DNA from 3 places in the Lysinibacillus sp. UBA6686 genome. Region 2 is predicted to be linked to each of the others. Evidence: riboswitches for the same ligand, from Rfam matches in the RefSeq annotation. Region 2 holds a riboswitch; each other region holds the start of a gene.

Region 1 (3,291 bases), on a different contig from region 2:
GCAATGTTAACTACATTTAACGAAGTTGATATGACAAATGTTATGGCTTTACGTTCTCGTAAAAAAGACCAATTCTTCGAGTCAACAGGCTCTAAACTTGGTTTCATGTCATTCTTCACAAAAGCAGTAGTAGCAGCACTTAAAAAATACCCATATGTGAACGCACAAATCGTTGGTGACGAAATTCACTTAAACAACTTCTTTGATATTGGTGTAGCTGTATCGACAGAAGAAGGTTTAGTGGTACCAGTTGTACGTGATGCTGACCGTAAAAACTTTGCTGAAATTGAAGATGCAATTGCAGACCTAGCGAAAAAAGCTCGCGACAAAAAATTAGGTTTAGCAGATCTTCAAGGTGGCTCATTCACAATTACAAATGGTGGTGTATTTGGTTCATTAATGTCTACACCTATCATGAATGGTACACAAGCTGGTATCTTAGGTATGCACTCCATCAAAAAACGTCCGGTTGAAGTGAATGGTGAAGTAGAAATTCGCCCAATGATGTACCTAGCGCTTTCTTATGACCACCGTATTATCGATGGTAAAGATTCTGTAGGCTTCCTTAAAACAGTAAAAGAATTACTTGAAAACCCAGAAGATTTATTATTAAATTCTTAATGTCCAAAGCCCTGCGATTTGCAGGGCTTTTTCTTTTATATGCAGGATAGAATTAGCTGATAGAAATGCTAAAATGATGGGATAGAATCCCCAAAGTAGTGAATAGAACCTTCAACATATTGGATAAAAACATTGTACGGTAACACCATTGTTCTTAAGGTACTTTTGGAATACTAGTATTACTATCGATGATAATAATTTGTGATTTTTTTCATTAAAACTTCAATATATTTGCTTACATTGCAAAAGTAAATAATGGATTTATGATAGATAAAACCCTAATATTGTCATTAATCAGAAAAATGATAAAATTATCTTGACGAATAAGTTCGTTTTATAGTAGTATCTAGATATCAATTAAATAAACAAACCTCACATTAATTTTGTTGTGAGGTAGAGGCGCGGTATTTATTAGTCCATTGTTGAGTACAAGCAAGCGAAGACGCAATGGAGAAGGAAATATCGCCGAAGTATAAAAGGAGCTCGTACTTTTATACTGGGTCTGCAGTGAATAAGTGCAGGACTGTCCTAGTAAGTTGCTTTCCACATTTACTAGGTTGTGCTATCTCGGAAACATGGAAATTATAGTGAGGATTTGGGCAACTGTCAATTAAAGGTAAGACCTAAGTTCAAAGCTTAGGTCTTTTTTAGTACAGTTGTCTTATTTTTTTACAGAAAAGGGGAGTTTTTCATGAAAAGAAAATGGTTGTTAGTAATGATCTCTATTATGACGGCAATTGTGCTAGCTGCTTGTGGTGCTGGGGACAAAAAGGATTCGGGTAAATCTGGAGATGCTGGTGCTGATTCAGGTGGATCAGAAGATGGTGGGCAATTCCGTATTGGGATGGAAGCAGGTTATCCTCCATTCAACTGGACACAGCAAAATGATGCAAATGGCGCAGTAAAAATTGCAGATAATGCAGAGTATGCAGGTGGCTATGATGTTCAAATGGCCAAAAAAATCGCTGAAGGTTTAGGAAAAGAATTAGTGATTGTCAAAATGGAATGGGATGGATTAGTGCCAGCACTTCAATCCAATAAAATTGATGCTATTATTGCTGGGATGTCTCCTACTGAGGAACGTAAGCAAACGATTGATTTCACTGAAAACTACTATACTTCTGATTTTGTAATGGTTATTAAAAAAGGGAGTAAATATGAAAAAGCAAAATCAATTCAGGATTTCTCCGGTGCTAAAATTACTTCACAATTAAACACTTCAAACTACAATGTGATTGACCAAATCAAAGATGTGCAAAAGCAAACTGCTATGGATAACTTCCCAGCAATGCGTGTAGCTCTAGAGGCTGGTAAAATTGATGGCTATGTAGCAGAACGTCCAGAAGGTATTTCAGCTGCAGCAGCTAATGATAAATTCGCATATGTAGCGTTTGAAGAAGGCTTTGATACAGATCCTTCTAACACATCCATCGCAGTTGGTTTACGTAAAGGCGAGGCAAATCTTGACAAAATCAATGAAATTTTAAAAGGAGTTTCAGAAGATGATCGCCAAACAATGATGGAAGAAGCAATTCAGCAACAACCGGCAGCACAATAACATGGATGCACGGACTCTTTGCTAGTCCGTGCAATGTCATTTCATCATTATTCAATGAGAACCTCTCTAAATAATGATAATGTCTTAGCTAAACATTTCATAAAATGGTAGAACAATCGTGTTTATCATGGTTAGTTAGCTAGGATTATAAAGAAGAAACAAGCAACACTATGTTGTTAGGAGGAACATCATGAGTCTTGAATGGATTATCTCTATTGTAGAGAACAACTGGCAAATGTTTTTACGAGGTGCGTATTATACCTTATTGATTTCGAGTATTAGTACAATTATTGGTGCATTTATCGGATTTTTCATCGGGATTATGCATACCATTCCGGTTCGTAAAAAAGGTGTAAAGTTCTACAGTTTAAAGCTGATTAATTTTATACTAACATGCTATGTTGAATTCTTCCGTGGTACACCAATGATTGTACAAGCGATGGTTGTCTTCTACGGATTGGATATAGCATTTGGTATCGACATGCATTTTATTACAGCAGGTATTTTAGTAGTTTCTTTGAATACCGGTGCTTATATGGCTGAAATAGTTCGTGGTGGTATTGTTTCAATTGATAAAGGTCAATATGAGGCAGCTTCAGCTATCGGTATGAATCATTTCCAAATCATGCTGCATGTTGTACTGCCACAGGTTGCGCGAAATGTATTACCTGCAACAGGGAACCAATTAATTATGAATATTAAGGATACTGCTGTTTTAAACGTTATCGGGGTAACAGAATTATTCTTCCAAACAAAATCAATTGCAGGGAATAACTTCCGCTATTTTGAATCATTCTTTGTAGCTTGTGTCCTTTACTTTATTATGACATTTACAGCATCACGAATTTTACTATATGTTGAAAAACGACTTGATGGACCAGATGCCTATCAAAAAGAACAGAAAGAAGCGATATAGGGGGACGCACAAATGACAGTTATTAAAATCAAGCATTTAAGTAAATCATTTGGTCGTAACCAAGTGTTAAAGGATGTCAATTTTCAAGTAGAGAAGGGGGAGGTAGTGTGCTTAATCGGCTCCTCTGGATCTGGTAAATCAACATTACTTCGTTGCATCAATTTATTGGAAACGCCAAGTGGTGGACAGATTATCT
Region 2 (3,291 bases):
TGATGCTCAAATTTATCAGGATATGATTGAGGATATGACCAAATTTTTAAATGGTGGCGTGGAGGCAGTCAAAAAGGAGCTTGAGGTAAAAATGCTAGCCGCTGCTGAAAATTTAGAGTTTGAACGTGCAAAAGAATTCCGTGATCAGATTGCACATATTGATACAGTTATGCAAAAGCAAAAAATTGTATCAAGTGATACGACCAATCGAGATGTATTTGGTTATGCAGTTGAAAAGGGCTGGATGTGTGTTCAAGTATTCTTTGTTCGTCAAGGTAAACTGATTGAGCGTGATGTCTCTATTTTTCCGATTTATCAGGAAGCAGAGGAGGAATTTTTAACATTTGTTGGTCGATTCTACGAAAAGCTAGAGCATATTAAACCAAAGGAAATTTTTATCCCACAAGCTATTGATGCTGCGATTTTAACAGAATTATTAGATGTGAAGGTATTGACGCCAAAGCGTGGGCAAAAAAAAGAGCTTGTTGACCTCGCTACAAAAAATGCTGAAATCGCAGTAGCAGCTAAGTTCCAGCTCATTGAACGTCAGGAAGAACGAACAATTGGTGCATGTGAGGCACTAGGTGAAGCGATGGGAATTTCCACACCTTTACGAATCGAGGCTTTTGATAACAGTCATATGCATGGAACAGATGCTGTATCTGCAATGGTGGTATTTATCGATGGCAAGCCTGCAAAGAAAGAATATCGGAAGTATAAAACTCGGACAGCTGCTAAGCACGATGACTATGGGGCGATGCAGGAGGTAATACGTCGTCGTTACATTCGTGTACTAAAGGAAGGATTACCCCTACCAGATTTAGTTTTAATAGATGGAGGGAAGGGACAAATGGAAGTTGCACGAGAAGTATTAGAGGATGAGCTTGGGCTGGTCATTCCAATCGCTGGCTTAGCGAAGGATGAAAAGCATAATACATCACAGCTTCTATTTGGTGATCCACCTGAGGTCATTGCGTTAAAGCGCACAAGTGATGGGTTCTATTTATTGCAACGAATTCAAGACGAGGTACACCGGTTTGCCATTACATTCCTACGCCAGCAGCACGAAAAGCATGCTATTCAATCTGTTCTCGATCAGATTGAGGGTATTGGTCCAAAGCGAAAACAGCAATTATTAAAGTATTTTGGTTCTGTCAAAAAAATTCGAGAGGCAAGTGAGTTAGCATTACAAGAGGCTGGGATGCCTGCTAATCTTGCTAGTCATATATATACCTATTTTCAGGAACAGACATTGTCAAAGGAATAGACATATGCTAATGTTTAATAACATACATTCACTATTTTAAGTGATGATAGAGGTGCAAGATTCAAAAGTAGTACATCAGAGGATGAACAAATCCTGTGAAGATGTATGAAAGGGGAGCTTGCCGAAGTGGAGCATCGTTGTTTCCGATGTTGTACTGGTTTTGCATTTAAGAAATGTAAGACTGTCGATTCTAAACGTTTCGGAGAGCTATCACACATGCGCAAGATTTTTTTATTGTACATGTATAGGCAGCTTTCACGTTATGTGAAAGCTGCTTTTTTTGGTTTTCTAGTAGACACTCCGAATAGAAATTACGTCAAATTAGTGATGATGAAAAGGAGAAGATTCAGGATGGCAAGAATTGTAATGAAATTTGGCGGTGCTACATTAGCATCATCAGCACATATTTTTGAGATTGCGAAAAAGGCAATTCATGAAAAAGAAAAAGGTCATGATGTAGTTATTGTCACTGCAGCAATGACAAGCTCAGTAAATGAATTAACAAAAATGGCACGGGATTTATCTGATGATGCGTCTAAGCGTGAATTAGATGTGCTACGTTCAACAAGCTCACAACAATCAAGTGCCTTAATGGCCATTGCCTTGCAGGAAGAAGGCTATAATGCAGTGTCATTAACAGGCTGGCAGGCAGGTGTTCAGACAGATGCAATGCATGTTAACGCACGCATTGATTATGTGGATGTAAGTCGACTAGAAGAGCATTTAGCACAGAAGCAAATTGTTGTAGTTGCTGGGGAGCAGGGTATTGATCATTTACAAAATATTACGACTCTTGGTAAAGGTGGAGCAGAGACGACTGCTGTGGCCATTGCAGCAGCACTGGATGCGGAGCGTGTGGATATTTATACGAACGTGGATGGCGTTTATACTGCTGATCCAAACCATGTGAACGGTGCACAAAAATTAAAGGAAATTTCCTATAATGAGATGCTAGAGTTATCGAATTTAGGTACACATATCTTACATCCACGAGCTGTAGAATTAGCAAAGAAGTTTCAAATACCCATTATTATTCGATCAAATGAAATAGATACAGTAGGTACTTTATTGAAGGAGGAAGTTGAGATGGAAAAAAATTTAATTGTACGTGGTGTTGCCTATGAATCAGATGTTATTCGTTTAACGGTAGGGTATGATGCTTATTCGGATGCTTCGTTGGCAGATATCTTTACGATACTTGCAGATTATCGCATTAATGTAGATATCATCGTGCAAGCGATTATTGACGGTCTTAAACCGACTGTATCATTTACGATTTTGAAAGAAGAGTTTGCAGAAGCATTACGTGTTCTAGAAGAAAGTAAATTGTCGCTTGGGTTCAGCTTTGCTGATTTTGAAATCGGCTTGGCAAAGGTATCTATTATTGGTTCGGGAATGGCATCTAATCCAGGCGTTGCTGCACGAATGTTTGATCGTTTACGACATGAAGGCATCCCTGTTAAGATGGTTAGTACATCCGAAATCAAAGTGTCTGTTGTAGTGCCTCAAGATGACATGATTCATGCAGCTAATGCTTTACATGATGAATTTAATTTAGAGCAAGCACTTTATATGTAAAAATGAAAGGATGTGCAATAGCCACATCCTTTTTTTATATGGGACGTTTACATCAATTTAATGTTTTATCGAAATTGATTGTTATATAATAGAGAAAGATTACATGTTTTGGCAAGGAAGAGGTGAGTATTGAATGGCATTATTTGGTCTATTTCAAAAACCAATTGTTGAAGGTATAAATCAGTGCAATGATTCTGAAATACAATTACTGAAAAAACGCATTCTAGAATTGGAACTTGCACAGGAAAGCATTGATGTAAAAAATGCAATATTAGACTTTGTACTAGCACATATGGAATTAATTAATTTTCAAACTGCTTTAAAGGTGCAGGGAGTGTCAACAAGTGTAGGGGATATTTCAGCAATGAGTGAAGAAATGTCATCAAACACAGAAGAAATATTAGCTGTAGAGCAAAATGTGAATGCAAACATTCAAGAAATCAAAC
Region 3 (3,291 bases), on a different contig from region 2:
ACAAAAGATCTTGATGAGCTGCTAACTATATTAAAACAGCATGATAAATAAAAAAGTATAAGCACAGAAAATAAGCAGATGGAGAACAAGACTGGTTTTCCCATCTGCTTTAATTTAATGGACATATTCATCTTTAGAGGCTCTAAATGAACATAAAAAGAGTATTACAGCTACAACGACAAAGAGCCAGCCAGCAATATTCCAGCCACCAAATAAATCATGCAGGTAGCCAAAAAGAATAGGACCAATTGCAGCAAATAAATAGCCTAATGATTGCGCAAAGCCTGATAAATCAGCAGCTTCAAAGGCTGTACGAGTGCGGAGTGTGAAGAACATCATGGCTAAGGCAAAGGAAGCCCCACCTGCTAGGCCTAATAGAATCATCCAAAGTACCCCAAGGCTAGTCCACTCCATGACAACGCCAACAAAGCCTATTAAGTAAAACGCTGTAAACATTAAGACAAGAGGTCGCTGAGACGTCATTTTACTAGCAATGATTGGCACAGCTAAAGCCATTGGAACTTGCGAAAATTGCATGATGGAGAACATCCAACCTGCACGATCAGCAGCTAACCCTTGTGATATGTAAATTTCAGGAATCCATGCTGCAGTTGTATAAAATAACAATGATTGTAATCCCATAGCACCTGTTACTGCCCAGGTAACTGGGGATTTCCATAAAGGTGAACGTTCTTTCGTTTTCTTTACAGTGGGCTCGGGTTTATTAAACTTTAATTGTGGAATCCAAATTAAAATAGTTAACACAACTAGAATAAGTGCAATAGCCAGTGCTCCTTGCCAACCTAGAGATGATCGGGCGATAGGGTAGCTAATCCCAGCACCGAGTCCTGCTGTTAAATTCATGGACATTGTAAAAAATGCCATAAGTAAGCCCACATGATAAGGAAATTTTAACTTGAGTAATCCCGGAATAAGTACATTTCCAAATGCAATAGCAACCCCAATTAGCATAGTTCCAAACACAAGTAGACTTGTTGTTCCCAGAGAGCGTAATACAATACCTAATGCTAAAAGGATAGTGGATAAAAATAGTGTTAGCTCAAGTCCCAATTTACGTGCAACAACTGGTGCAAAAGGCGATATAATCGCAAAAGCGAGAAGAGGAATAGTGGTTAGAAATCCAGCTAATACATTTGATATACCTAAATCTTCTCGTATAAAAGAAATAATAGGTCCCACAACTGTTAATGGCATTCGTAATGTCGAGGCAATACAAATAACGCCAATGACTAATAATAAGGTAGCTCCCCTCCAGCTAATTTTCCTGCTAGGATAACTAGTTGAATCTTCATTTGTTGTCAAAATAAATCCCCCCTGTTTGCATTCAATTATAATTAAATCACTATACTACTTTATCACAATATTAAAAATAGTAGAATATTCATAAAATACAGAACTTTACTCATTGTATTGAAATGTAAAATGTCTTATGTTAAACTAGTACACATCATAAATTTAATATTTATATGCCTCATGTTAGTATTGAGGTAGAGGTCGCGGTATTTAGGAGTATGCTAATGGAAATGACAAGCATTGATGAGATTAGCTGAAAGGAAATACTGCCGAAGTGTGAGGGGACTTGAAAGCCTCATGCTGGGGCTGTCTCCGAAAGGAACAGAACTGTCACGTTTGAACAACGTGTTGTGCTATCATTTAGAAAAAACTGAGGATTAACTTAGCCATCACAGTGTTCATGTGATGGTATTTTTTTGCCTCTTATATTAGGAAGGAAGCTATATCGTGAGTGAGATAAAAGTGAATCAGCTCGGTCATAAAGCGCCAAAGCTGAAAAAAGAATTGAAAAGCCGTCATATTACAATGATTTCTTTAGGCGGTACAATTGGCACGGGGCTTTTTTTAGCCAGTGGTGGTGCCATTGCACAGGCAGGTCCTGGCGGTGCATTATTAGCCTATGCCCTAATTGGTATAATGGTGTACTTTTTAATGACAAGCCTAGGTGAGATGGCAGCCTATATGCCATCCTCAGGCTCGTTTAGTACGTATGCTACGAAATTTGTAGATCCAGCTTTAGGTTTTGCACTGGGCTGGAACTATTGGTATAACTGGGCAATCACAATTGCGGCAGAAATCGCAGCTGTATCATTAATTATGAAATATTGGTTCCCAGATAGTTCATCTGCAATTTGGACAGTATTATTTATTGCTGTTGTTTTAACCTTTAATTTATTATCTGTAAAAAGCTATGGGGAAAGTGAATATTGGTTTGCTATGATTAAGGTGGCAACTGTGATTGTGTTCATTATTATCAGCATATTAATGATTTTTGGTATTTTAGGTGGACAGGCACCTGTGGGCTTTACAAATTTCTTTATTAGTGACGGACCGTTTCATGGTGGTTTCCTTGCTACATTCGGTATTTTTCTTGCAGCGGGATTTTCATTTCAAGGAACAGAGCTTCTTGGGATTACAGCTGGTGAAACGGATGATCCTGGAAAAAGTATTCCGAAAGCTGTAAAATCTGTGTTCTGGCGTATTCTTTTATTTTATATTTTAGCGATTGGTGCGATTGGGATGTTGATTCCATTCACAGATGAGCGTTTATTATCAGAAGATATTGCTGTATCGCCATTTACACTAGTATTTGATCGCTTAGGCATTGCCTTTGCTGCTTCCTTAATGAATGCTATTATTTTAACGGCCATGCTATCAGCAGGAAATTCAGGGCTTTATGCCTCATCTCGTATGCTATGGCAATTAGCTGTGGATGGACATGCACCAAAGTTTTTCACAAAATTAAGCCGTCGCGGTATTCCAATCTATGCATTAATAGCCACATTAGCTGTAGGATGTCTTGCATTTTTAGCATCATTCTTTGGTGATGGAGTAGTTTATATTTGGCTTTTAAATGCCTCAGGAATGTCTGGCTTCATTGCTTGGCTTGGTATAGCATTTAGTCATTATCGATTCCGCCGGGCTTTCGAAGCGCAAGGCTTGGATCCACAATTGCTACCATATAAAGCAAAGCTATACCCATTTGGCCCGCTTTTCGCCTTTACGGTTTGTATGATTGTTGTCATTGGACAAAACTATTCAGCCTTTATTGGTGACAAAATTGACTGGTATGGTATTCTCGTTTCTTATATTGGTATTCCACTGTTTTTACTGCTATGGTTTGGCTACAAAATCAAACATAAAACAAAAATGCTTCCGCTAAAAGACTGTGATTTAAGAGTGGAGGATTAAATAATAGAGCTGTTCTGTAAACCATTGAATGATGGCTATGGGACAGCTTTTTTTATTTTTTAAAAT

Evidence for each region. Region 2 has a riboswitch for lysine ahead of B2R82_RS16765 (aspartate kinase). Riboswitches for the same ligand answer to the same signal wherever they lie in the genome.
Region 1: another riboswitch for lysine. It lies ahead of B2R82_RS12960 (transporter substrate-binding domain-containing protein); the one in region 2 lies ahead of B2R82_RS16765 (aspartate kinase).
Region 3: another riboswitch for lysine. It lies ahead of B2R82_RS09085 (amino acid permease); the one in region 2 lies ahead of B2R82_RS16765 (aspartate kinase).

The regions. Positions count from the first base shown of each region.
Region 1 is NZ_DKJS01000047.1:27,739-31,029, forward strand. Features, by position in the region: gene odhB (2-oxoglutarate dehydrogenase complex dihydrolipoyllysine-residue succinyltransferase) at 1-621, shown strand, start outside; lysine riboswitch at 1,008-1,194, shown strand; gene B2R82_RS12960 (transporter substrate-binding domain-containing protein) at 1,313-2,179, shown strand; gene B2R82_RS12965 (amino acid ABC transporter permease) at 2,370-3,095, shown strand; gene B2R82_RS12970 (amino acid ABC transporter ATP-binding protein) at 3,108-3,291, shown strand, end outside.
Region 2 is NZ_DKJS01000064.1:8,622-11,912, forward strand. Features, by position in the region: gene uvrC (excinuclease ABC subunit UvrC) at 1-1,267, shown strand, start outside; lysine riboswitch at 1,307-1,485, shown strand; gene B2R82_RS16765 (aspartate kinase) at 1,619-2,845, shown strand; gene B2R82_RS16770 (methyl-accepting chemotaxis protein) at 2,979-3,291, shown strand, end outside.
Region 3 is NZ_DKJS01000036.1:87,629-90,919, reverse strand. Features, by position in the region: gene B2R82_RS09095 (hypothetical protein) at 1-51, shown strand, start outside; gene B2R82_RS09090 (CynX/NimT family MFS transporter) at 115-1,323, opposite strand; lysine riboswitch at 1,502-1,678, shown strand; gene B2R82_RS09085 (amino acid permease) at 1,762-3,225, shown strand.